DNA from 3 places in the Enterobacter sp. LM3 genome. Region 2 is predicted to be linked to each of the others. Evidence: predicted binding sites of a transcription regulator. Region 2 holds the regulator's gene; each other region holds the start of a gene.
The links. Region 2 encodes PurR, which represses purine synthesis genes. Its sites were predicted from a motif close to CANGCAAACGTTTGCNTG; they were not measured.
Positions count from the first base shown of each region.

Region 1 (7,772 bases), on a different contig from region 2:
TTGTTAATAACCAGCTGGTTGTCTTCTTCTTTATAGTCAGACCACGCTTCATCATTAATGTGCAGGGAAACCAACGTCAGATCTTCACCATCAAGACGCAGCGGGACGGCCGTCGCGCTGTGGCGCGTCACCTGGCTTACCGCCGTTACAACGGTTTTTGTGGCATCCAGGTCAAAAGTCAGATCGATATCGCTAATCAGGTAATCCGGCGCACGGTAGTCGTGGCGGTATTTGGCTTGTGGCTGTTGTGTCATAGAAAACCTTATGCATCGTTTGTCGAGTAACGATTCAATATATTCCTGTTGTGTAAAACGCGCTATGCAGAATGTTCATCTTTTCAGGTGCAAGCACCTTTTTTCGCTACATTTTTATAACATGGGGCACAAAATGCCCTCGACCATAAAGGCAGCTTATGTTGTGATCGGGGTTCAATAAATCACTAAACAAGGTATACTCCGGAGTTGTTTATTGTACTAAACGCTCCTGTGAGAGGATGCTACTGCGCACCTATGACTCAATTCGCTTCTCCTGTTCTGCATACGTTGCTGGATACCGACGCGTATAAACTGCATATGCAGCAAGCCGTTTTCCACCATTATTATCATGTCCATGTCGCGGCGGAATTCCGCTGTCGGGGCGACGACTTGCTGGGTATCTACGCAGACTCTATTCGTGAACAGGTCGATGCTATGCAGCACCTGACGCTGCAGGACGACGAATATCAGTGGCTTTCCGGCCTGCCTTTCTTTAAAGCTGACTATCTGAACTGGCTGCGCGATTTTCGCTATAAGCCGGAGCAGGTCATCGTCACCAATGATAACGGTAAGCTGAATATTCGCCTTGAAGGTCCGTGGCGTGAAGTGATCATGTGGGAAGTGCCGCTTCTGGCGGTGATCAGTGAGTTGGCTCACCGCTACCGCTCTCCGGAGATGGGCGTTGAGCAGGCGCTCGCCTCGCTGGAGAATAAACTGGTTGAGTTCTCGCAGTTAACCGAAGGGCTGGATATATCCCGGTTCCGGTTGATGGACTTTGGCACGCGCCGCCGCTTCTCGCGCGACGTTCAGCAGGCTATCGTTGAGCGTCTGCAGCAAGAGCCCTGGTTCGTTGGCACCAGTAACTACGATCTTGCCCGCCGCCTGAACCTGACGCCAATGGGTACCCAGGCGCACGAATGGTTCCAGGCCCACCAGCAAATCAGCCCCGATCTGGCTAACAGCCAGCGTGCTGCATTGGCCGCATGGCTGGAAGAGTACCCGAATCAGCTGGGAATTGCCCTCACCGACTGCATTACGATGGATGCTTTCCTGCGGGACTTTGGCCCTGAGTTTGCTGAGCGTTATCAGGGTCTACGCCATGACTCCGGAGACCCGGTTGAATGGGGTGAAAAAGCGATAGCCCACTACAAGAAACTGGGTATTGACCCGATGAGCAAAGTGCTGGTCTTCTCCGATAATCTCGATTTAGCAAAAGCGGTCGACCTCTATCGTCATTTCGCCTCAAGAGTGAACCTGAGTTTCGGGATTGGTACCCGTTTGACCTGTGACATCCCCCAGGTGAAACCTCTGAACATCGTGATAAAACTGGTGGAATGTAACGGCAAGCCTGTCGCGAAGCTCTCCGACAGCCCGGGTAAAACCATCTGCCACGATAAAGCATTTGTGCGTGCTTTGCGTAAAGCCTTCGACTTACCGCAGATAAAAAAAGCCAGTTAATCCCCCTCGGGAGCCTTGCAGGCTCCCCTTCTCTTATTTATTTCCGATTTCTTCTCTTTTGACTGCGAAATCTGCTTGTCTGATGGCAGATGCCAGGTAACATAGATATCCCCCCATGTAAGGGCGGACAAGTGTTTATTTTTTCCGACTATTAACAGAGAGAATATTATGAGCGTTGTGCCTGTAGCCGACGTACTCCAGGGCCGTGTCGCCGTTGACCAAGAAGTCACCGTGCGCGGATGGGTGCGTACTCGTCGAGATTCTAAAGCTGGCATCTCCTTCCTCGCCGTCTATGACGGTTCCTGCTTTGATCCTGTACAGGCCGTCATTAATAATTCTCTGCCCAATTACAATGATGACGTTCTGCACCTGACAACGGGCTGCTCCGTTATTGTCACCGGGGTTGTTGTTGCCTCTCCTGGTCAGGGTCAGAGTTTCGAAATTCAGGCATCTGCGATTGAAGTGACTGGCTGGGTTGAAGATCCGGACACCTACCCGATGGCGGCAAAACGCCACAGTATCGAGTACCTGCGTGAAGTCGCGCACCTGCGTCCGCGTACCAACCTGATTGGTGCGGTTGCTCGCGTCCGCCATACTCTGGCACAAGCGCTGCACCGCTTCTTCGACGAGCAGGGCTACTTCTGGGTGTCGACCCCACTGATCACCGCCTCCGATACCGAAGGTGCTGGCGAAATGTTCCGCGTTTCTACGCTGGATATGGAAAACCTGCCGCGGACACCGGAAGGGAAAGTGGACTATGACAAAGATTTCTTTGGTAAAGAGTCCTTCCTGACGGTCTCCGGCCAGCTCAACGGCGAAACCTATGCCTGTGCGCTGTCGAAGATCTACACCTTCGGCCCAACGTTCCGTGCGGAAAACTCTAACACCAGCCGTCACCTGGCGGAATTCTGGATGCTGGAGCCAGAAGTGGCATTCGCCAACCTGGACGACGTGGCAGGTCTGGCAGAAGCGATGCTGAAATATGTCTTCAAAGCGGTGCTTGAAGAACGCGCTGATGACATGAAATTCTTCGCTGAGCGCGTAGACAGCGATGCGGTTGCTCGTCTGGAACGTTTCGTCTCTGCCGACTTCGCGCAGGTTGATTACACCGACGCGGTGGCAATCCTTGAAAAATGCGGTGAGAAATTTGATAACCCGGTTTACTGGGGTGTTGACCTGGCTTCCGAGCATGAACGCTATCTCGCAGAGAAGCACTTCAAAGCGCCGGTTGTCGTGAAAAACTACCCGAAAGACATCAAAGCCTTCTATATGCGCCTTAACGAAGACGGTAAAACCGTTGCCGCGATGGACGTACTGGCTCCGGGCATTGGTGAAATCATCGGTGGTTCACAGCGTGAAGAGCGTCTGGATGTGCTGGATGCACGTATGGCGGAAATGGGTCTTAATAAAGAAGACTACTGGTGGTACCGCGATCTGCGCCGCTACGGCACCGTTCCACACTCTGGTTTCGGTCTGGGCTTCGAACGTCTGATTGCCTATGTGACTGGTGTTCAGAACGTCCGTGACGTTATTCCGTTCCCACGTACGCCACGCAGCGCGACCTTCTAATCCCCGCGCAATTTAAAATGGCCAGTTTCTACTGGCCATTATTTTATTCTGCATTGTCAATTTTCGTCAGTTCAAAGTCAGCATCTTTAAACCACAACCCCGTCATAACCACTACCTGTTACGTTTTGTTTCCGTGAAATATCTGTGAACAAAAAATAAACCATACTCTTATTGCAGTTAATCCATCTCTGATTCTTTAGCACAAAATTCAACCGAATTCATAGCCATCCAGAAGGCTGAATAAGATCATAAGAAAAAATGAGTCGTTTAGCTTCTGTTTATAGGAATTGCCTTTAGCCAAATTAAATATAAGCAATTCATATAGATAGCAATAAACACGTCGTTTAATTAGCCAACTAGTTCTGAAATTTGAGATGGTTCACAAAGTTCCCTAAAATACACATTTAGTTACATATAATTTCTTTTTGTTACCCAATCTTGAGGATTGTAGCATTTTCAGGCTAGCGAAACGGTTCTATGAATGGAAAGATGCCTGTCAGATACATAAAGACACCAAACTCTCATCAATAGTTCCGGAAATATTTATTGACAGAATTTATTGACGGCAGTGGCGAGTGTCATAAAAAAACCAATGAGGGTAATAAATAATGATGAAGCGCAATATCCTGGCAGTGGTTATCCCTGCCCTGCTGGTAGCCGGTGCAGCTAACGCTGCAGAAATCTATAACAAAAACGGCAACAAACTGGACTTCTACGGTAAAGTTAACGCCGAGCACGATTTCGTGACCTCTGGTGACAACACCAACAACAACGACGCAACTTATGCGCAGCTTGGTTTCAAAGGCGAAACTCAGATCAACGACCAGTTGACCGGTTATGGCCAGTGGGAATACCGCTTCATGGCGAACCAGGCTGAAGGTACTGCTCAGTCAAACAAAAACCGTCTGGCCTTCGCAGGTCTGAAAGCGGGTGACGCTGGCAGCATCGACTACGGTCGTAACTACGGTATCGTATACGACGTAGAATCTTACACCGATATGGCTCCGTCCTTCTCCGGTATGACCTGGGGCGGTAACTATGTTGATAACTTCATGACCAGCCGTAGCACCGGCCTGCTGACCTACCGTAACAGCGATTTCTTCGGTCTGGTTGACGGTCTGAGCATGGGTATTCAGTACCAGGGTAAAAACGACCGTACTGACGTTAAAACCGCTAACGGTGACGGCGTAGGTTACTCTCTGGGTTACAACTTCGGCGAAGGCTTCGGTGCAATCGCATCTTACAGCAACGCTAACCGTACTCTGAAACAAAAAGCTGACGGTGAAGGCGACAAAGCTGAAGCATGGGGTCTGGGTCTGAAATATGACGCCAACAACATCTACCTGGCAACCACCTATGCTGAAACCCGCAACACCACCCGTACCGGTACTGACGGTGACGCTGGCTTCGCGAACAAAACTCAGAACTTCGAAATCGTTGCTCAGTACCAGTTCGACTTCGGTCTGCGTCCTGCAATCTCCTACGTTCAGACCAAAGGTAAAGACCTGGCTGGCGTGACCAACTCTAAAGGTACCTTCAAAGGTGGTGATGCAGATCTGGCTAAATTCGTCCAGGTTGGCGCAACTTACTACTTCAACAAAAACTTCAACGTGTGGGCTGACTACTACATCAACCTGCTGGACAAAGACACTGCATACGCTGAAACCGTTGGCGGCCTGAACGGCAACGACGACATGGCAGCTGTTGGTGTGACTTACCAGTTCTAATCAGTACACCACTTTGTTATATGCTTAATGAACAGGGCTTCGGCCCTGTTTTTTTTATGCCTGATAGTAAAAAATGGCGACTTTTGAAAAGCCGCACGCTTTTCGTCGCAAACGGTTGGCATTTTGTAAATCTACCGTTAACCTGATAGCGGATTTCACTTCTGTCATCACAATGGAACTTCGTCATGTTTGAGAACATTACCGCCGCTCCTGCCGACCCTATTCTGGGCCTGGCCGATCTGTTTCGTGCCGACGACCGCCCTGGCAAAATCAACCTGGGTATTGGTGTATATAAAGATGAAACCGGCAAAACTCCGGTACTGACCAGCGTTAAAAAAGCTGAGCAGTATTTGCTGGAAAATGAAACCACCAAAAACTACCTCGGTATTGATGGTATCCCTGAATTTGGTCGTTGCACTCAGGAACTGCTGTTCGGTAAAGGCAGCGCAATTGTGAGCAGCAAACGCGCTCGCACAGCACAAACCCCTGGCGGTACCGGTGCACTGCGCGTTGCGGCGGATTTCCTTGCGAAAAACACCGCTGTTAAGCGTGTGTGGGTAAGCAACCCGAGCTGGCCGAACCACAAGAGCGTCTTTAACTCTGCAGGTCTGGAAGTGCGCGAATATGCCTATTACGATGCGGCAAACCACGCTCTGGACTTCGATGGCCTGCTGGCAAGCCTGAGCGAAGCCCAGGCGGGCGACGTGGTGCTGTTCCACGGTTGCTGCCATAACCCAACCGGTATCGATCCGACGCTGGCGCAATGGACTCAACTGGCTAAACTGTCCGTTGAAAAAGGCTGGCTGCCACTGTTCGACTTCGCATACCAGGGCTTTGCTCGTGGTCTGGAAGAAGATGCAGAAGGTCTGCGCGCGTTCGCGGCCGTGCATCAGGAGCTGATTGTTGCGAGCTCTTATTCCAAGAACTTTGGCCTGTACAATGAGCGCGTAGGTGCCTGTACGCTGGTCGCCGCTGACGAGCAGACCGTTGACCGTGCGTTCAGCCAGATGAAGTCTGTGATCCGCGCCAACTACTCTAACCCACCAGCACACGGTGCATCTGTCGTTGCGACGATCCTGAGCAATGACGCGCTGCGCGCTATCTGGGAACAAGAGCTGAACGATATGCGTCAACGCATTCAGCGTATGCGCTTGCTGTTCGTGAACACCCTGGCAGAGAAAGGGGCTGACCGTGACTTCAGCTTCATCATCAAACAGAACGGCATGTTCTCTTTCAGCGGCCTGACAAAAGAACAGGTTCTGCGTCTGCGTGAAGAGTTTGGTGTGTATGCTGTGGCCTCTGGTCGTGTGAACGTTGCAGGCATGACGCCGGACAATATGGCTCCCCTGTGCGAAGCGATTGTCGCAGTGCTGTAATTTGCACCCACAAAAAAGCCTGCATCATGCAGGCTTTTTTTATCTCATTCAGATTTACCAGACAGGCATTTCATCCTGAAGGAACGGGTTATGTAATCGTTCATAACCCAGCGTCGACATCGGGCCATGCCCAGAGATAAACGTCACGTCGTCACCCAGCGGCAATAACTTCTGTTTAATCGACTGAATCAACTGCCCGTGATCGCCGCGCGGGAAATCACTGCGTCCTACCCCACCTTTGAAAATCACATCGCCGGAAATCAGCAGACGAGACTGGTCATCAAAGAAGACGATATGGCCTGGCGTGTGTCCAGGACAATGCAACACCTGTAAAGTCACATTCCCTACGTTAATGCGATCTCCTTCGTTCAGCCAACGATCGGGCGTCAACGGCAGACACTCATCAAGACCAAACATGCGGCTTTGGGCGGGTAAACCCTGCAGCCAGAACTCATCTTCTTTTTCCGGGCCAATCACCGGCACACCATAGTGCTGCGCCAGCTCTGCCGCTGCGCCAACGTGGTCGAGATGACCATGCGTCAGCAAAATCTGCATCAGCGTTACACCACTGGCGGCGACTTCCTGCTTGATTTTCTCAGCGTCACCGCCGGGATCGACAAGCGCGGCCAGTTTGGTTTGCTCGCACCAGATTAATGAACAATTCTGGGAGAACGCGGTAACCGGAATAATACGATAGTTCATACTGCTCCTGTGTTTCGTTATTACCAGTGCCGAACTGGACCGGTATCAATATGCACAAAGTTGCTGCTAGGGTAATATCCTACACCACCTGCGCGCATAGATAACGCAGCTTTGCGAATATTGGCTAACGAAACACCTTCAATATGGAAGTCCATTGCCTGTCCCTTCGTGTGATAGCTTTTTTTCGCTACCCCGCGACTGTGGGCACGCAGTTCGTTATTGGTATCAATGGAACGATAGCCAGAAACGAGCTGTACCGGCTTGCTGGTACCCAGCAGGCCCTGAAGGCGGAACAACTGATCAAATAATCCTGGGTCGATGGCTTTTATTTTATTCGCGCGGAAATCACGGAAAAAATGGTTTAGTCTTGCTAATTCATCCTGAATATAGCCTCTGCCATCGAAGAACTCCGCTTTTAGCGACTCACCGGTATGAAGATTGTTGAGCGTTAAAATACGCGGACGAGGTGTCGAGAGGGTGGCAAATGCTGGCGTCGGCAAGATGGCCGCTGCGCCAAGCGCAACACCACCTAACGCCAGCAGTTTGCGGCGATTAGCGTCAAATTTGTCCATGATAATCAGGTCTACAGGTCAATGTTTATCGTATATATGCTTAGCGCACGAAGGGCACCTTAACTGGCAAAGGCCACTACGTCAAGGCACCCAACCCCAGCAAATACGCGGCCT
Region 1 covers NZ_JBJURN010000001.1:109,193-116,964, forward strand. The annotation lists gene pepN (aminopeptidase N) at 1-254, opposite strand, end outside; gene pncB (nicotinate phosphoribosyltransferase) at 510-1,712, shown strand; gene asnS (asparagine--tRNA ligase) at 1,881-3,281, shown strand; gene ACJ9N4_RS00555 (porin) at 3,890-5,008, shown strand; gene ACJ9N4_RS00560 (amino acid aminotransferase) at 5,194-6,384, shown strand; gene ACJ9N4_RS00565 (MBL fold metallo-hydrolase) at 6,439-7,086, opposite strand; gene ACJ9N4_RS00570 (YcbK family protein) at 7,107-7,658, opposite strand.
Region 1: a site for PurR is predicted at 5,113-5,130, ahead of ACJ9N4_RS00560 (amino acid aminotransferase). Genes of this name have one in related genera too.

Region 2 (7,772 bases):
ACGATGGCCGCTGCCGAACGCGCGTCACTTAAGCGCAACCCCTTCCACCCGTTTGTGACGTTTGATACTGCGGCACTGAGTGGTCTGGCGCTGGGGCAAACGGTTTTATCCAAAGCCTGCATCACGGCGGGTATTGATTTTGACGGTACGCAGGCGCATTCCGCGCTATATGACACGGAACGTACGGCTGAACTGTTCTGCGAAATTGTGAACCGCTGGAAACGTCTGGGCGGCTGGCCGCTGCCGATGGGTGAAGACGCAGGCCAGGAATAACGGGCCCAGCGTAAAAAAAGCGACCTTAAAAGGTCGCTTTTTTGTCTGCACAGAAAACTTATTCTGCGTCCGGCTCTTCCGTTTTGTACTTCGCCGCCGTCTCTTTGATCAGCTGCTGCAGTTCGCCACGCTGATACATTTCAATCAGGATGTCGCAACCGCCCACCAGCTCACCGTCTACCCACAACTGTGGGAAGGTCGGCCAGTTTGCGTATTTAGGCAGCTCGGCGCGAATATCCGGGTTCTGCAGGATATCAACGTAAGCAAAACGTTCACCACAGGCAGACAGCGCCTGAACCGCTTGCGCGGAGAAACCGCAGCTTGGCAGCTTCGGAGAACCTTTCATGTACAGGAGAATCGGGTTTTCAGCGATCTGGCGCTGGATTTTTTCAATAGTGGTGCTCATGTCTTGCTTCCTTTAACTTCTGTTACGGCATTCGTCTGACATTGTAGCGGTTCAGACAGACATCGGAAAATAACATTTTTGTCACGTCTTATTATTTTAACGATTGTCGCTAAAAGTTGCATTCTAAATGGTGCTTATCCCTGTTCCCCGCAGGGTTTTGCTTAGGGAGTGAACAATAGTGCGGCAAATCGATGAATTTTTTTGCACTTGCTAACGAAACATAATTTTAGATTGAAAAATGCTATTAACTTCTCGGGTTTTTATAGATTAGAATCGTCGGGCTTTGTAAATCACACGCAGGTATTATAGATGGCCTGCCTTTACCAGGGGACTGCCCAGTGGCGCGGATAAATAAAATCTCGATCACGCTCTGTGCTTTACTGTTTACAACACTCACTTTCACGCCAGTGGCGAACGCCTCTCAGCAGGCGCGGCATTCTGCTGTGCAAAAAACGCATCTGGCGAAGAGCACAGAACGTAATAAAAAAACCACCAGTAAGAACGAAAAGAAGAAAACCACCACTCAGACCAAACAAACCGCCTCCAGCAAGACAAAAACAAAACCTTCCCGCACCGCCCACACCACAAAGAGTAAAGCCTCGCAAACTGCCGCTAACCTCATGACTGAAAAGTGTACCGTGCGTAAAGGTCATAAAACGAAATGCACGAAAGTCCCTAAAAAATTAGCGGAAGTGCATAAGGTTCGCGTGCAGAAAGCACAAAAAACGGCGATGAATAAACTGATGGGGCAAATCGGCAAACCGTACCGCTGGGGGGGAACCTCACCACGTACCGGTTTTGACTGTAGCGGCCTGGTCTATTACGCCTATAAAGATCTGGTGAAGTTCCGCATTCCACGTACCGCCAATGAAATGTACCACCTGCGCGATGCCTCTCCGGTTGACCGTGGTGAACTGGAAAGCGGCGATCTGGTCTTCTTCCGCACCCAGGGTCGCGGAATGGCCGATCACGTCGGCGTCTACGTTGGCAACGGGAAATTCATCCAGTCACCGCGCAGCGGCCAGGATATTCAAATCACCTCTCTGAGCGAAGACTACTGGGTGCGCCACTATGTGGGTGCGCGCCGCGTCATGACACCGAATACTATCCGCTGATCCCTGCCCTGCCGCTACCGTGGCAGGGTAAGTTCCTCTTTTGAATGCCCTTTCAATTTGCTACTCTATCCTCGTTGTGCGTATGGCTATACGCAACATAAAAAACAATAAGGAGAGAAGCAATGTCGTTCGAATTACCTGCACTACCGTATGCAAAAGACGCCCTGGCCCCACACATTTCTGTGGAGACCCTGGAATACCATTACGGCAAACATCATCAGACGTATGTCACCAATCTGAACAATCTGATCAAAGGCACCGATTTCGAAGGCAAAACGCTGGAAGAGATCGTACGCAGTTCAGAAGGTGGCGTATTCAACAACGCGGCTCAGGTGTGGAACCACACCTTCTACTGGCACTGCCTGGCTCCGAACGCCGGTGGAGAACCTGTTGGTGAACTGGCTGCCGCCATTAACGCCGCATTCGGCAGCTTCGCGGATTTCAAAGCGAAGTTTACTGATGCAGCAATCAAAAACTTCGGTTCTGGCTGGACCTGGCTGGTAAAAGAAGCTGATGGCAAACTGGCTATCGTTTCTACCTCTAACGCAGGCACGCCACTGACCACCAGCGCAACGCCGCTGATGACCGTGGATGTGTGGGAACACGCTTACTACATCGACTACCGCAACGCGCGTCCTAACTATCTGGAGCACTTCTGGGCACTGGCTAACTGGGACTTTGTGGCGAAGAACTTCGCTGCATAAGAGATACGCAGAAGGGTTCGCCCTTCTGCGTTTTTGTTTATTCTGCGACGCAGGCCGTTTCAGGTTGTTTACGACCTGACATCATCACTAACAGCAGGCCCAGTGCGGCAATGATTGCCCCCATCACCGGCACAAAGCTGTAACCCAGCCCACCTGAAATCACGGCCCCACCGGCCGCCGCTCCCAGCGCATTACCCAGGTTGAATGCCCCGATATTGACGGAAGACGAAAGACCCGGTGCTTCATGGGCGACACGCATCACGCGCATCTGCAGCGGAGGAACCACGGCAAACGTTGCCGCACCCCATACCACCATCGCAATAGCTGCCCCCAGCTCGTTACGCGCCAACCACGGGATCGCCACCATGATGACTATCAGCAGAGTTAAAAAGCCTTTCAGCGTTCCATTCACCGAACGATCGGCCAGTTTCCCGCCGAGATAGTTGCCGATGGAAAAGCCCACGCCGATCAACACCAGCATCGCGGTAATAAAGACCGGCGCTGCGTGGGTGATATCATGTAGCACCGGGGAAATATAGGTGTAGAGGGTGAACATCGCCCCGGCCCCCAGCACAGTGGTCAGCAGCGCGGAAAGTACCTGAGGGCGCATCAGCACCGCCAGCTCTTTGCGTACTTCAGGGCGTTCACCGACACTGCCTTTTGGCAGGGAGAAGAACAGCGCCACCATCGCGACCACCCCCAACGCAGCGGTGGCGAGGAAAGACATACGCCAGCCAATCACTTCTCCCAGCCAGGTGGCAGCAGGCACGCCACCAATATTGGCGATCGTCAGCCCCATAAACATGGTTGCCACCGCGCTGGCTTGCTTGTGTTTTGGTACCACACTTGCCGCCACAACAGACCCCAGCCCAAAGAATGCGCCGTGGTTAAGACTGGTCAGGATCCGTGACAGCATCAGCGTGGTGTAATCCGGTGAAATGGCGGAGAGCACATTGCCCAGCGTAAAGATAGCCATCAGGAAAATCAGCGCATTGCGCCGGGCGCGATGCGAAAGCAGCAGCGTCATCAGCGGAGCCCCCACCATCACACCAATGGCATAAGCACTGATTAACATACCGGCCGCAGGGATAGAGACGTCCACGCCCCGGGCGATAACAGGCAGTAACCCCATTGGGGAGAATTCAGTGGTGCCAATCCCGAAAGCGCCAATCGCCAGGGCCAGCAGAGGAAAATTGATTTTCATGAGTCAACTCCGGATGCCGTGTCATCACGCGACACAGAACAAAGAAGTCAAAAGCATGACATCAATCACAAAAAATGAGAAGTTAACAAATTGGCAAAAGATTTTTGCCAGAGGAGTAACAATCGGGAGATCCGGAGGGCGAGTACACTCTCCCTCCGCGTAAATCAGTGCAATGCAGCAGTCAGACCGCCAGCCACAATCAAAGCCAGCACAATAACGGTGGTCACCAGTGAAAACTTCAGATCGGAACTCATCAATTTTTCTCCTTTTAATCCCCACACGGAAAGTGAGCTTGCTCATTTTTACACAGTTTACATCAAAAATCTTCCTGGATTTAAACTGATAACCACTTTTGCTCTTCCCCTTTTCATCAAGATAGGACAAAATTCCACGCTAAATTTATTAGCGTACCGGCCATTGACCCCCTCCTGACGTCCCGTGTCGTTTTCCTGGCGTGCCGCAATTCAAAAGTTGCGAGATAAGGGTGAGAGAAGGCAAACGTTTACCTTCCAGTTTTTCAGGAGCTTAGGATATGGTCTGGAGTGACATTTAATGGCAACAATTAAAGACGTAGCAAAACGCGCAAACGTTTCCACTACAACCGTATCACATGTAATTAACAAAACCCGCTTTGTTGCGGAAGAGACGCGTAATGCCGTTTGGGCAGCCATCAAAGAACTGCACTACTCACCAAGTGCGGTGGCTCGCAGCCTCAAGGTTAATCACACCAAATCCATTGGTTTGCTGGCCACCAGCAGTGAAGCGGCCTATTTTGCCGAGATCATTGAAGCGGTAGAGAAAAACTGTTTCCAGAAAGGCTACACCCTGATTCTGGGCAACGCATGGAACAGCATTGAAAAACAGCGTGCCTACCTGTCGATGATGGCACAAAAGCGCGTGGATGGCCTTCTGGTGATGTGTTCCGAATACCCGGAGTCTGTTCTTTCCATGCTGGAAGAGTACCGCCATATTCCGATGGTGGTCATGGACTGGGGTGAAGCGCGCGCCGATTTCACCGATTCCGTCATCGATAACGCCTTTGAAGGTGGTTATATGGCAGGTCGTTATCTGGTCGAGCGCGGCCACCGCGAGATTGGCGTGATCCCGGGTCCGCTTGAGCGCAATACCGGTGCCGGTCGTCTGGCGGGCTTTATGAAAGCGATGGAAGAAGCGCTGATCACCGTACCGGAAAACTGGATTGTGCAGGGCGACTTTGAGCCGGAATCCGGTTATCGCGCCATGCAGCAGATTGTCTCCCAACAGCACCGCCCCACCGCCGTCTTCTGTGGCGGGGACATCATGGCGATGGGCGCACTCTGTGCGGCGGATGAGCTGGGTCTGCGCGTGCCGCAGGATATTTCTGTGATCGGGTATGACAACGTGCGTAACTCGCGCTTCTTCACCCCGGCGCTGACCACCATTCACCAGCCGAAAGACTCACTGGGTGAAACGGCCTTCAATATGCTGATGGACAGGATCGTCAGCAAGCGCGAAGAGTCACAGTCCATTGAAGTTCACCCGCGTCTCATCGAACGTCGTTCCGTTGCGGATGGTCCATTCCGCGACTACCGTCGTTAATCGCCATACGGAGCCAGCTAAGCTGGCTCCCGTAGCCACTCCCGGTTCAGCGTTTCACTGTCTCCCAGATAATCCAGTAGCCAGGCCATCGCGGGCGATACATCGTTTTGTTGCCAGGTCAGACAGCAGGCCGCATCCGGGAACGGATTCTCCAGCGTCAGCGCAACCCATTCGCCGGTGTCGATCCTCGGACGGGCAAAATGGACAGGCACCATCCCCACGCACAGCCCGGCGCTGAGACAGGTCGCAGAAGATGCCCAGTCCGGCGCAACCACCCGTCGCTGGTTATCCAGCAGCCAGGTAATACGCTTGGGTAGCGAACGCGAGGTATCTTCCAGCACCAGCGACGGCCAGTTGCGTAGTGTATCGTCACTCAGCGGCCCCTCCATTGCTGCCAGCGGGTGATCGCTGGCCACCACACATTTCCAGCTCAGCATCCCCATATCGCGAAACGCATAGCGCCCCCCAACGGGGATTGCCTGGGTCGCGCCAATCGCCATCTCTACCCTGCCGTCCGCCAGCGCATCCCAGACACCGTTGAACACCTCCTGCGACACGCGCAGCTCGACATCCGAGAAATGGCGATAAAAATCAACAACCATCTGCCGGGTACGTTCGGGTTTGACGATGTTATCCACGGCAATGGAAAGATGCCCTCGCCAGCCGTTGGCTATCTGCTGACACTGTTCACGGGTGATCTGCATTTTTTTGATAACAGAACGCCCTTCTTTCAAAAACCACGCTCCTGCGGGCGTTAATTCCACATCGCGATGACGCCGCTCAAACAGCGGTACTGCCAGCCACTCCTCCAGCTGACGCACCGTATAGCTGATCGCCGACGGGACACGGTGCAGCTCCTGCGCTGCACCACTAAAGCTGCCGTTGCGTGCGACAGCATCCACGACTTCAAGAGAATAATCTGACCACATTTTCTGCCTGCAAAAAATTTGAATGCACCCGCCAAATATTAGCGTTTCACAAGCCGGTTTGCACTCCCTACACTCTGCGCCAACATACCCCTGCCTCCTTAAAGAGAATAAAACCATGCAACCCAGGAAAGGATTTTTAGTCTGGCTCGGCGGCTTAAGCGTGCTGGGCTTTTTAGCCACCGATATGTACCTGCCCGCTTTCGCCGCGATGCAGGAAGATTTACAAACGCCAGCTGCAGCCATCAGCGCCAGCCTGAGTCTGTTCCTCGCCGGTTTTGCCTTCGCACAGCTGCTCTGGGGGCCGCTCTCCGACCGCTTCGGCCGTAAACCTGTGTTGTTACTGGGTCTGGCTATTTTTGCCGTGGGCTGTCTGGGCATGTTATGGGTACGCGATGCGGCCTGGCTGCTGGTGTTGCGCTTTGTTCAGGCTGTCGGCGTCTGCGCCGCTGCCGTGACCTGGCAGGCGCTGGTGACTGACTATTACCCGGCGTCACGCACCAACCGCATTTTCGCCACCATTATGCCGCTGGTGGGCCTCTCACCGGCACTCGCCCCGCTGCTGGGCAGCTGGATCCTGGCGCATTTCGACTGGCAGGCGATCTTCGCCACGCTGTTTGCCATTACTCTGGTGTTGATGCTGCCGGCATTCGCCCTCAAACCTGCACATAAAAAAGAGACGCATACCGGGGCAAAACCCATTACGTTTATTTCGTTACTGCGCACCAAAGCCTACCGTGGAAACGTACTGATTTACGCCGCCTGTTCCGCGAGCTTCTTCGCCTGGCTGACCGGTTCACCGTTTATTCTGCACGATATGGGGTATAGCCCGGCCGCCATCGGTCTGAGCTATGTTCCGCAAACTATCGCCTTCCTGGTCGGTGGCTACGGTTGTCGCGCCGCGCTGCAAAAATGGGAGGGTCAGCAAATGCTGCCCTGGTTACTGGGTCTGTATGCATTAAGCGTGATAGGTACCTGGTCTGTTGGCTTTATCCCACACGTTGGTCTGGCCGAAATTTTGATTCCATTCTGTGTAATGGCGGTCGCTAACGGTGCTATTTACCCTATCGTCGTGGCGCAGGCGTTACGTCCGTTCCCACAGGCGACAGGGCGTGCAGCTGCGCTGCAAAACACCCTGCAACTGGGTTTGTGCTTCCTGGCAAGCCTGGTGGTTTCTGCACTGATTGCCACGCCGCTGTTGACCACCACCAGCGTGATGCTGGTTACCGTTGCGCTGGCCGCCATTGGCTATCGTATGCAGTCATCAGCACAACGTGAGCAGAATGACAGCACTCAGGCGGAAACCACACATGCATAATCGCACCCGAAATTATGTTGCATTTCAGTGATTAGGTTGCTAAGAATTTTTTATTGAATCACCAAATTTTGAGGCCTATACTAAATTTGGTTCGATTAAATACGATAAATATTAAGTGTTAACGGGAGCCGGAGTGCTCCCGTTTTACCAGGGAAGGCATTTCGGCAAGGGTTATCTCCCTTCCTCTGTTCTACGTCGGATACTAGCCTCGCGGTTAATTACCGTGAGATTTCTCACAAACCATAAAA
Region 2 covers NZ_JBJURN010000006.1:98,908-106,679, reverse strand. The annotation lists gene rnt (ribonuclease T) at 1-273, shown strand, start outside; gene grxD (monothiol glutaredoxin 4) at 332-679, opposite strand; gene ACJ9N4_RS09395 (C40 family peptidase) at 1,018-1,794, shown strand; gene sodB (superoxide dismutase [Fe]) at 1,917-2,498, shown strand; gene ACJ9N4_RS09385 (MFS transporter) at 2,536-3,702, opposite strand; gene ACJ9N4_RS09380 (YnhF family membrane protein) at 3,867-3,956, opposite strand; gene purR (HTH-type transcriptional repressor PurR) at 4,255-5,280, shown strand; gene punR (DNA-binding transcriptional activator PunR) at 5,298-6,209, opposite strand; gene punC (purine nucleoside transporter PunC) at 6,325-7,524, shown strand.

Region 3 (7,772 bases), on a different contig from region 2:
TGAGGGTGTCGTCTGTTCCCCTCACCCTACCCTCTCCCCAAAGGGGAGAGGGATAATGGCTTACTCGTCTTCTAACAGGGCTTCGTACGCGGTTGCATCCAGTAATGCGGCAACCTGCGATTCGTCGCTGGCTTTGATCTTGAAGATCCAGCCACCTTCATATGGCTCGCTGTTCACCAGCTCCGGGGAGTCGCTCAGCGCGTCATTCACGGCAACAACTTCACCGCTAATCGGGGCATAGATGTCAGAGGCCGCTTTTACGGACTCCGCCACAGCACAGTCATCACCGGCGCTTACGGTTGTGCCCACTTCAGGCAGGTCAACAAACACCATGTCGCCCAGCAGCTCTTGCGCATGCTCGGTGATCCCTACGGTGTAAGTGCCGTCCGCCTCTTTGCGCAGCCACTCGTGTTCTTTGCTGTATTTCAGTTCTGCTGGCACATTGCTCATTGAAGTTCTCCTGATAAAAATGATTAGGCGACCGGCTTACCGGCGCGAACAAAAATAGGTTTGGTCACGTTGACCGGCATTTCACGATTGCGGATTTGCACCACTGCCGTTTCGCCAATACCTGCCGGAACACGTGCCAGTGCAATACTGTAACCCAGCGTCGGGGAGAAGGTACCGCTGGTGATCACGCCTTCGAGGTGGTTACCGTCGGTATCCGTAAAACGCACCGGCAGCTCACCGCGCAGCACGCCTTTCTCGGTCATCACCAGGCCAACCAGCTGTTCCGTACCTTTTTCACGCTGCATTTCCAGCGCTTCACGACCAATAAATTTACGGTCAACAGGTTCCCACGCGATGGTCCAGCCCATGTTGGCCGCCAGCGGAGAAACGCTTTCATCCATCTCCTGACCGTAGAGGTTCATGCCTGCTTCCAGACGCAGCGTATCGCGTGCGCCCAGACCGGCTGGCTTAACGCCCGCTTCCACCAGCGCACGCCAGAAATCAGCGGCCTTCTCATTCGGCATGGCAATTTCATATCCCGCTTCACCGGTATAACCCGTGGTCGCGATAAACAGATCGCCTGCCTGTACGCCAAAGAACGGCTTCATCCCGGCAGTGGCTTTACGCTGTTCATCGCTGAACAGAGAGGCCGCTTTCGCCTGCGCGTTCGGCCCCTGTACGGCGATCAACGACAGATCGTCACGGACAGTGATATCGACAGAGAACGGTTCGGCGTGTTGGGAAATCCAGGAGAGGTCTTTTTCGCGGGTGGCGGAGTTTACAACGAGGCGGAAGAAATCTTCAGTGAAGTAATAGACGATAAGGTCATCAATCACGCCAGCGGAGGCATTTAGCATGCCGGTGTAGAGCGCTTTACCTGGCACTTTCAGCTTTGCGACGTCGTTTGCCAGCAGATAACGCAGAAACTCCCGGGTGCGGCTACCGCGCAGATCGACAATGGTCATGTGGGACACGTCGAACATACCGGCATCGGTGCGCACCGCGTGGTGCTCATCAATTTGTGAGCCGTAGTGCAGCGGCATCATCCAGCCGTGGAAGTCCACCATGCGTGCGCCGCATAACACGTGTTGTTCGTACAAAGGAGTCTGTTGAGCCATCTTTTCCTCGTTGAATAAGCAGGGCTATCTTGCATTTCGCACGCATAAAAACTGCCGCGAAACCCGGCGTCGACCTCGCTTGTGAGCATCGACGCAAACGTTCTCTTTTACCTGAACTTACCACCGAAACCGGCGATTAACCATAAGGTAAAACAGGTCATCACATTAGCTTATGACCAAAAAACGCTGAAAAGCCTACAGAGTTATTCACTGTGAAAATGCGATTAAACCCGCATAAAATTAACATTGCTCTAACAGGATTTAGCACATGGTGATATTTCATGCGGAAAAACGGACAAAATTTCCGTATCAGAAAAATAGCCAGATTAGATAATCTAATGCGAAAAATGACGTAAAATTAGAATATTTCAAACGAGCGAATTTCCCCGGCACAGAGGCCGGGAAAATAAAGTGTGATGGGGGTCAATATTAGCGTTTAACGTAACCAGTCAGGAAGATCGTTAAGACCCATCGCCTGACGAAGGAGTTGAGGTTTGACGCCAGGGAGGGTGTCGGCAAGTTTCAGACCGATATCGCGCAGCAGTTTTTTCGCCGGGTTAGCCCCGGCAAACAGCTCGCGGAAACCCTGCATGCCCGCCAGCATCATCGCCGCACTGTGCTTACGGCTACGCTCGTAGCGACGCAGATAGAGATGCTGACCAATGTCTTTGCCTTCACGATGCAGACGACGCAGCTCTTCAACCAGTTCAGCCGCATCCATAAAGCCGAGATTAACACCCTGTCCGGCCAGCGGATGAATGGTATGCGCCGCATCCCCCACCAGCGCCAGACGGTGCGCCGCGAACTGACGCGCGTAACGACCGGTTAGCGGAAATACCTGGCGCTCGCTCTCAAGCGAACACAGACCCAGACGATTATCAAACGCCATGCACAGCGCCTGGTTAAATGCCTCCGGTGTGGCTTCCTGCATGAGCTGCGCTTTTTCAGGCACTAAAGACCAGACAATGGAGCACAGATGCGGATCGCTCAACGGCAGGAACGCCAGAATGCCGTCGTTGTGGAAAATCTGACGTGCGACACCGCCGTGCGGTTCTTCAGTGCGGATCGTCGCCACCAGCGCATGGTGGCGGTAATCCCAGAAAGTCAGCGGAATGTCTGCCTTGTTACGCAGCCAGGAGTTAGCGCCATCAGCACCCACCACCAGACGCGCGGTCAACATGTCGCCACTTTGCAGGGTGATAAACGCCTCGTTTTCACCCCACGCCACCTGCTGGATTTGCGCGGGTGCCATCAGCGTAACATCGCTGCAGGACTGTGCTTTTTGCCACAATGCATGGTGGATCACGGCATTTTCGATGATATGGCCCAGATGGCTATAGCCCATGCTTTCGTCATCAAACGCAATATGACCAAAACTGTCTTTGTCCCACACTTCCATACCGTGATAGCAGCTGGCACGCTGCGCGACGATACCTGACCAGACGCCAATGCGCGTCAGGAGCTTTTCGCTGGCAGCATTGATTGCCGACACGCGGAGTTCCGGCGGCGCATCAGGTGCTACGGGCTGCGGCTGCTTTTGTTCCAGCACGGCCACACGCAGGCCGCTTCCCTGTAACCCACAGGCCAGCGCCAGTCCTACCATTCCGCCGCCAACAATGGCGACATCAACATTTTGCACGGTGATAACTCCTTAACGCGCGACCCAACCAAGAGTCCGCTGCGCCAGCACGTCACGTGCCGGAATGAATAATTCCATCGCCATCAGCCCAAGGTTGCGACCCGCAACCAACGGAGCCCAGCGATTGGCAAACAGATGCACCAGACCATCGGTGACACCGATAGTCGCCTCTTTATCAGCCTGGCGTCGTTTCTGGTAATGGCTTAGCACCGAATACGCACCACAATCTTTTTGCTCGTCCCACGCCTGAGAAAGCGTTTCCGCCAGGCTCATGACATCGCGCAGCCCAAGATTAAACCCCTGCCCCGCAATGGGGTGTAGCGTCTGCGCGGCGTTGCCCACCAGCGCCACGCGATGAGAGATGGACTGAGATGCCGTCGTCAGTGACAGCGGGTAAACCGTCCGTTTTCCCGCATGGGTAATTCGCCCCAGCCGCCAGCCGAAGGCTTTTTGCAGCTCGGTACAAAAACGTTCGTCGGACCAGGAGAGCACGTCGTCCGCCTTCTCCTGTGGATGGCACCACACCAGCGAGCAACGCCCGTTCGACATCGGTAACATCGCCAGCGGGCCATACTGCGTAAACCGCTCAAATGCCCGGCCATTGTGTGGGCCTGCCGTTGAGACATTCGCAATGACCGCCACCTGACCATAAGACTGTTGCCGCCACTCCACGCCACACTGAGTACCCAGTGCAGAGCGCGAACCATCCGCCGCGACCAGAAGCTGGCCGTCAAGAGTTGTGCCATTTTCCAGCGTGACGCGAACCGCATCTTCACTGCGACTAAAGCTGGCAACACGCGCCGGACAGTGCAACGTCACGCCCGGGGCATCCTGTAACAACCGGAACAGACGTAACCCAACATCGTGCAATTCAACTACATGACCCAGGGCATCAATACGGTAATCATGCGCGTCCAGGGTCACAAAACCAGCATGGCCGCGATCGCTAACATGAACAGTGTTAATCGCCGTCGCACAGTCTGCAATCGCCTGCCAGATGCCAATACGCGAGAGCTGCTGACATGTTCCCTGCGCCAGCGCAATGGCGCGGGCATCAAAACCGGGGTGATCTGATGCCTGTGCTGCAACGGCCTCCACCAGATGCACCGGAAGTTGCCCTTGTGTCAGATGCGAGATTGCCAGCGCCAGAGTGGCCCCGGTCATACCACCGCCAACGATGATCACGCTCATACGCGTGCCGCTGCCATCAGCGCCTCAATGTCGTCAGCTTTTTTCACGACGCCCGCGGTCAGGTTTTCGTTACCGGTTTCAGTGATGACGATGTCGTCTTCAATACGAATGCCAATCCCGCGGTATGCTTCTGGCACGTCAGCATCCGGTGCGATGTACAGCCCCGGTTCGACGGTCAGAACCATACCCGGCTCCAGCACACGTGAGCGTTCAGGGCCATAAGCCCCCACATCATGCACATCCAGCCCCAGCCAGTGGCTCAGGCCGTGCATAAAGTACGGGCGATGGGCATTCTCCGTAATCAGGGTATCCACATCGCCTTTCAGAATGCCAAGTTTAACCAGACCGGTAATCATGATGCGCACGACTTCACCGGTGACTTCCTGAATGGAGATCCCCGGACGATACAGGGTCAGCGCCGTTTCCAGGGATTCGAGCACAATGTCATAGACCGCGCGCTGAGCCGGGGAGAATTTACCGTTCACCGGGAACGTACGGGTAATGTCACCCGCGTAGCCCTGATATTCACAACCCGCGTCAATCAGTACCAGATCGCCGTCGCGCAGTTCACTTTCGTTTTCGGTGTAATGCAGGATACAGCCATTTTCCCCACCGCCCACAATGGTGTTATAGGAAGGAAAACGCGCGCCGTGGCGATTAAATTCATGCTGAATTTCGCCTTCAAGTTGATATTCGAAGATACCGGGACGGCATTTTTCCATCGCACGGGTATGCGCCAGTGCGCTGATTTCACCCGCGCGACGCATCGTGTTAAGTTCTTCTTCGGACTTGAACAGACGCATTTCGTGTACCACCGGACGCCAGTCCGTCAGCGTAGCGGGGGCAGACAGGTTCTGACGCGAGCCTTTACGCAGCTTATCCAGCGCGGTAAAGACAATCTCATCAGCATACGCATATTCGCCCTGCGCGTGATAAAGCACATCAAGGCCGTTGAGCAGTTGATAGAGCTGCTGATTGATTTCGCTAAACGCCAGCGCACGGTCAACACCCAGCTTCGCCGGTGCGGCCTCTTGCCCCAGACGGCGGCCAAACCAGATTTCGGCAGCCAGATCGCGTACGCGGTTGAAAATCACGCTGTGGTTGTGGGTGTCATTGCTCTTGATCAGTACCAGTACCGCTTCCGGCTCGTTAAACCCGGTGAAATACCAGAAATCGCTGCTCTGACGATAGGGGTATTCACTGTCGGCACTGCGCGTCACCTCAGGGGCGGCAAAAATCAGCGCGGCGCTTCCCGGCTGCATTTTAGCCAACAGCGCCTGACGACGGCGAGAATACTCTTGATTCGAGATAACCATGACACCCTCCTGTGCGTTGTTTTTCTTAATGTAAGGTTGGCTTGCGTACTTCCGGCGCGGTTGGCTGCGAGCGCGTAAAGTTGTCGTGGCACAGCAGTGCGGCAACGCGGACGTACTCGATGATCTCTTCGAGGGACATTTCCAGCTCTTCCTGATCTTCATCTTCGTCGTAGCCGAGCTGCGCAATGTTACGCAGATCGTCGATTGCTTCACCCGCTTCGCCGGTCACTTTATCGAGCTTAGGCTGAGTCACGCCCAGCCCCAGCAGGTAGTGGTTTACCCAACCTGCAAGCGCATCGGCGCGATCGAACACGCTGACGTCGTCCCCTTCAGGCAGATAAAGCTGAAAAAGGAAGCCATCATCTTCCAGCGAATCGCTGATTGCCGCGTGCATTTTACGCAGCGCTTCCGCCAGTTCGTGACCAAACGCCAGCCCCTCGTTCGTCAGGTCGTGGATCAGCGGCTGCCAGGAGCTGTCGCTGTTTCCGCCGCACAGCATGCCACTGATCAGACCGTGCATTTCGGCAGGGGTTAAACCCACTCCCTGCTGGTTCAGTAACTGGTTTAAATCGTTGTAACCAGGCATTTCGTTCTGTATAGACATACGCATTCGTCATCAAAGGGAGGAATATTCATGATATGCTACCACTTTGGACCCTGGTGATACCAGAAAAGGGCTTGTATCTTCACATCAGGGTAGCTATAGTGTCGCCCCTTCGCAGCCCCCGGGGCAGTAAGCGAAGGCAGCGCAGTCAATCAGCAGGAAGGTGGCATGTCTGCACAACCCGTCGATCTCCAGATTTTTGGCCGTTCACTGCGAGTGAATTGTCCACCTGAACAAAGGGATGCTTTGAATCAGGCTGCGGACGATTTGAATCAGCGGTTGCAAGATCTTAAAGAACGCACTAGAGTCACAAATACTGAGCAGCTGGTCTTTATTGCCGCGTTGAACATCAGCTATGAGCTGACTCAGGAAAAGGCGAAAACCCGCGACTACGCGGCAAGCATGGAGCAGCGCATTAAGATGCTTCAGCAGACCATTGAACAGGCATTGCTTGATCAAGGTCGCAATCCCGAAAGACCGGGACCCAAGTTTGAATAACACTTTGCAGTTGACTATGGTAGAGTAACTGTGAAGACAAAATTTCTCTGAGATGTTCGCAAGCGGGCCAGTCCCCTGAGCCGATATTTCATACCACAAGAATGTGGCGCTCCGTGGTTGGTGAGCATGCTCGGTTCGTCCGAGAAGCCTTAAAACTATGACGACACATTCACCTTGAACCAAGGGTTCAAGGGTTACAGCCTGCGGCGGCATCTCGGAGATTCCCTCTTTCTTCTTCTACCAACTACCATGACTCTACTTTCTGAAGTTTCTGCCTCACGCCAGGACATCCGTCAGTTAATCCGTAAACGTCGTCGCGCGTTAACCCCCGAACAGCAAGTGCATTTTGCGCAGCATGCCGCCGCCCGAATGATGGCGTATCCGCCTGTAGTGATGGCGCACACGGTCGCCCTGTTTCTCTCGTTTGATGGCGAGCTGGATACTCAGCCGCTCATCGAACAGCTCTGGCGCGCCGGGAAGAAAGTTTACCTGCCAGTGTTACATCCGTTTAGCGAAGGAAACCTGTTGTTTCTGCACTACCATCCTCACAGCGAGCTGGTGGTGAATCGACTGAAAATCACCGAACCCAAACTCGACGTCCGGGACGTACTGCCGCTTGCCGCGCTGGATGTGTTGATCACGCCGCTCGTGGCGTTTGACCAGCAAGGTCAGCGCTTAGGAATGGGGGGCGGTTTTTACGACAGAACGCTGCAAAACTGGCGGCAGCACAGGCTACAACCGGTAGGATACGCGCATGACTGTCAGGGCGTAGAAGCGCTGCCGGTGGAGAAATGGGATATTCCACTGCCTGCGGTGGTGACGCCATCGAAACTGTGGGAGTGGAGATAAAAGCAAAAACGGTAACAGCCGTTACCGTTTGTAGTGCTTGCCCCCTCACCGACAGGGGAGAGGGCATCAGGCGGCAATCATCTCAATAAAGCAGACGCGCGCGAATC
Region 3 covers NZ_JBJURN010000003.1:258,245-266,016, forward strand. The annotation lists gene gcvH (glycine cleavage system protein GcvH) at 61-450, opposite strand; gene gcvT (glycine cleavage system aminomethyltransferase GcvT) at 474-1,568, opposite strand; gene ubiI (FAD-dependent 2-octaprenylphenol hydroxylase) at 2,005-3,207, opposite strand; gene ubiH (2-octaprenyl-6-methoxyphenyl hydroxylase) at 3,220-4,398, opposite strand; gene pepP (Xaa-Pro aminopeptidase) at 4,395-5,708, opposite strand; gene ACJ9N4_RS05350 (YecA family protein) at 5,740-6,318, opposite strand; gene zapA (cell division protein ZapA) at 6,487-6,816, shown strand; RNA gene ssrS (6S RNA) at 6,858-7,041, shown strand; gene ACJ9N4_RS05365 (5-formyltetrahydrofolate cyclo-ligase) at 7,066-7,665, shown strand; gene serA (phosphoglycerate dehydrogenase) at 7,748-7,772, opposite strand, start outside.
Region 3: a site for PurR is predicted at 1,659-1,676, ahead of gcvT (glycine cleavage system aminomethyltransferase GcvT). Genes of this name have one in related genera too.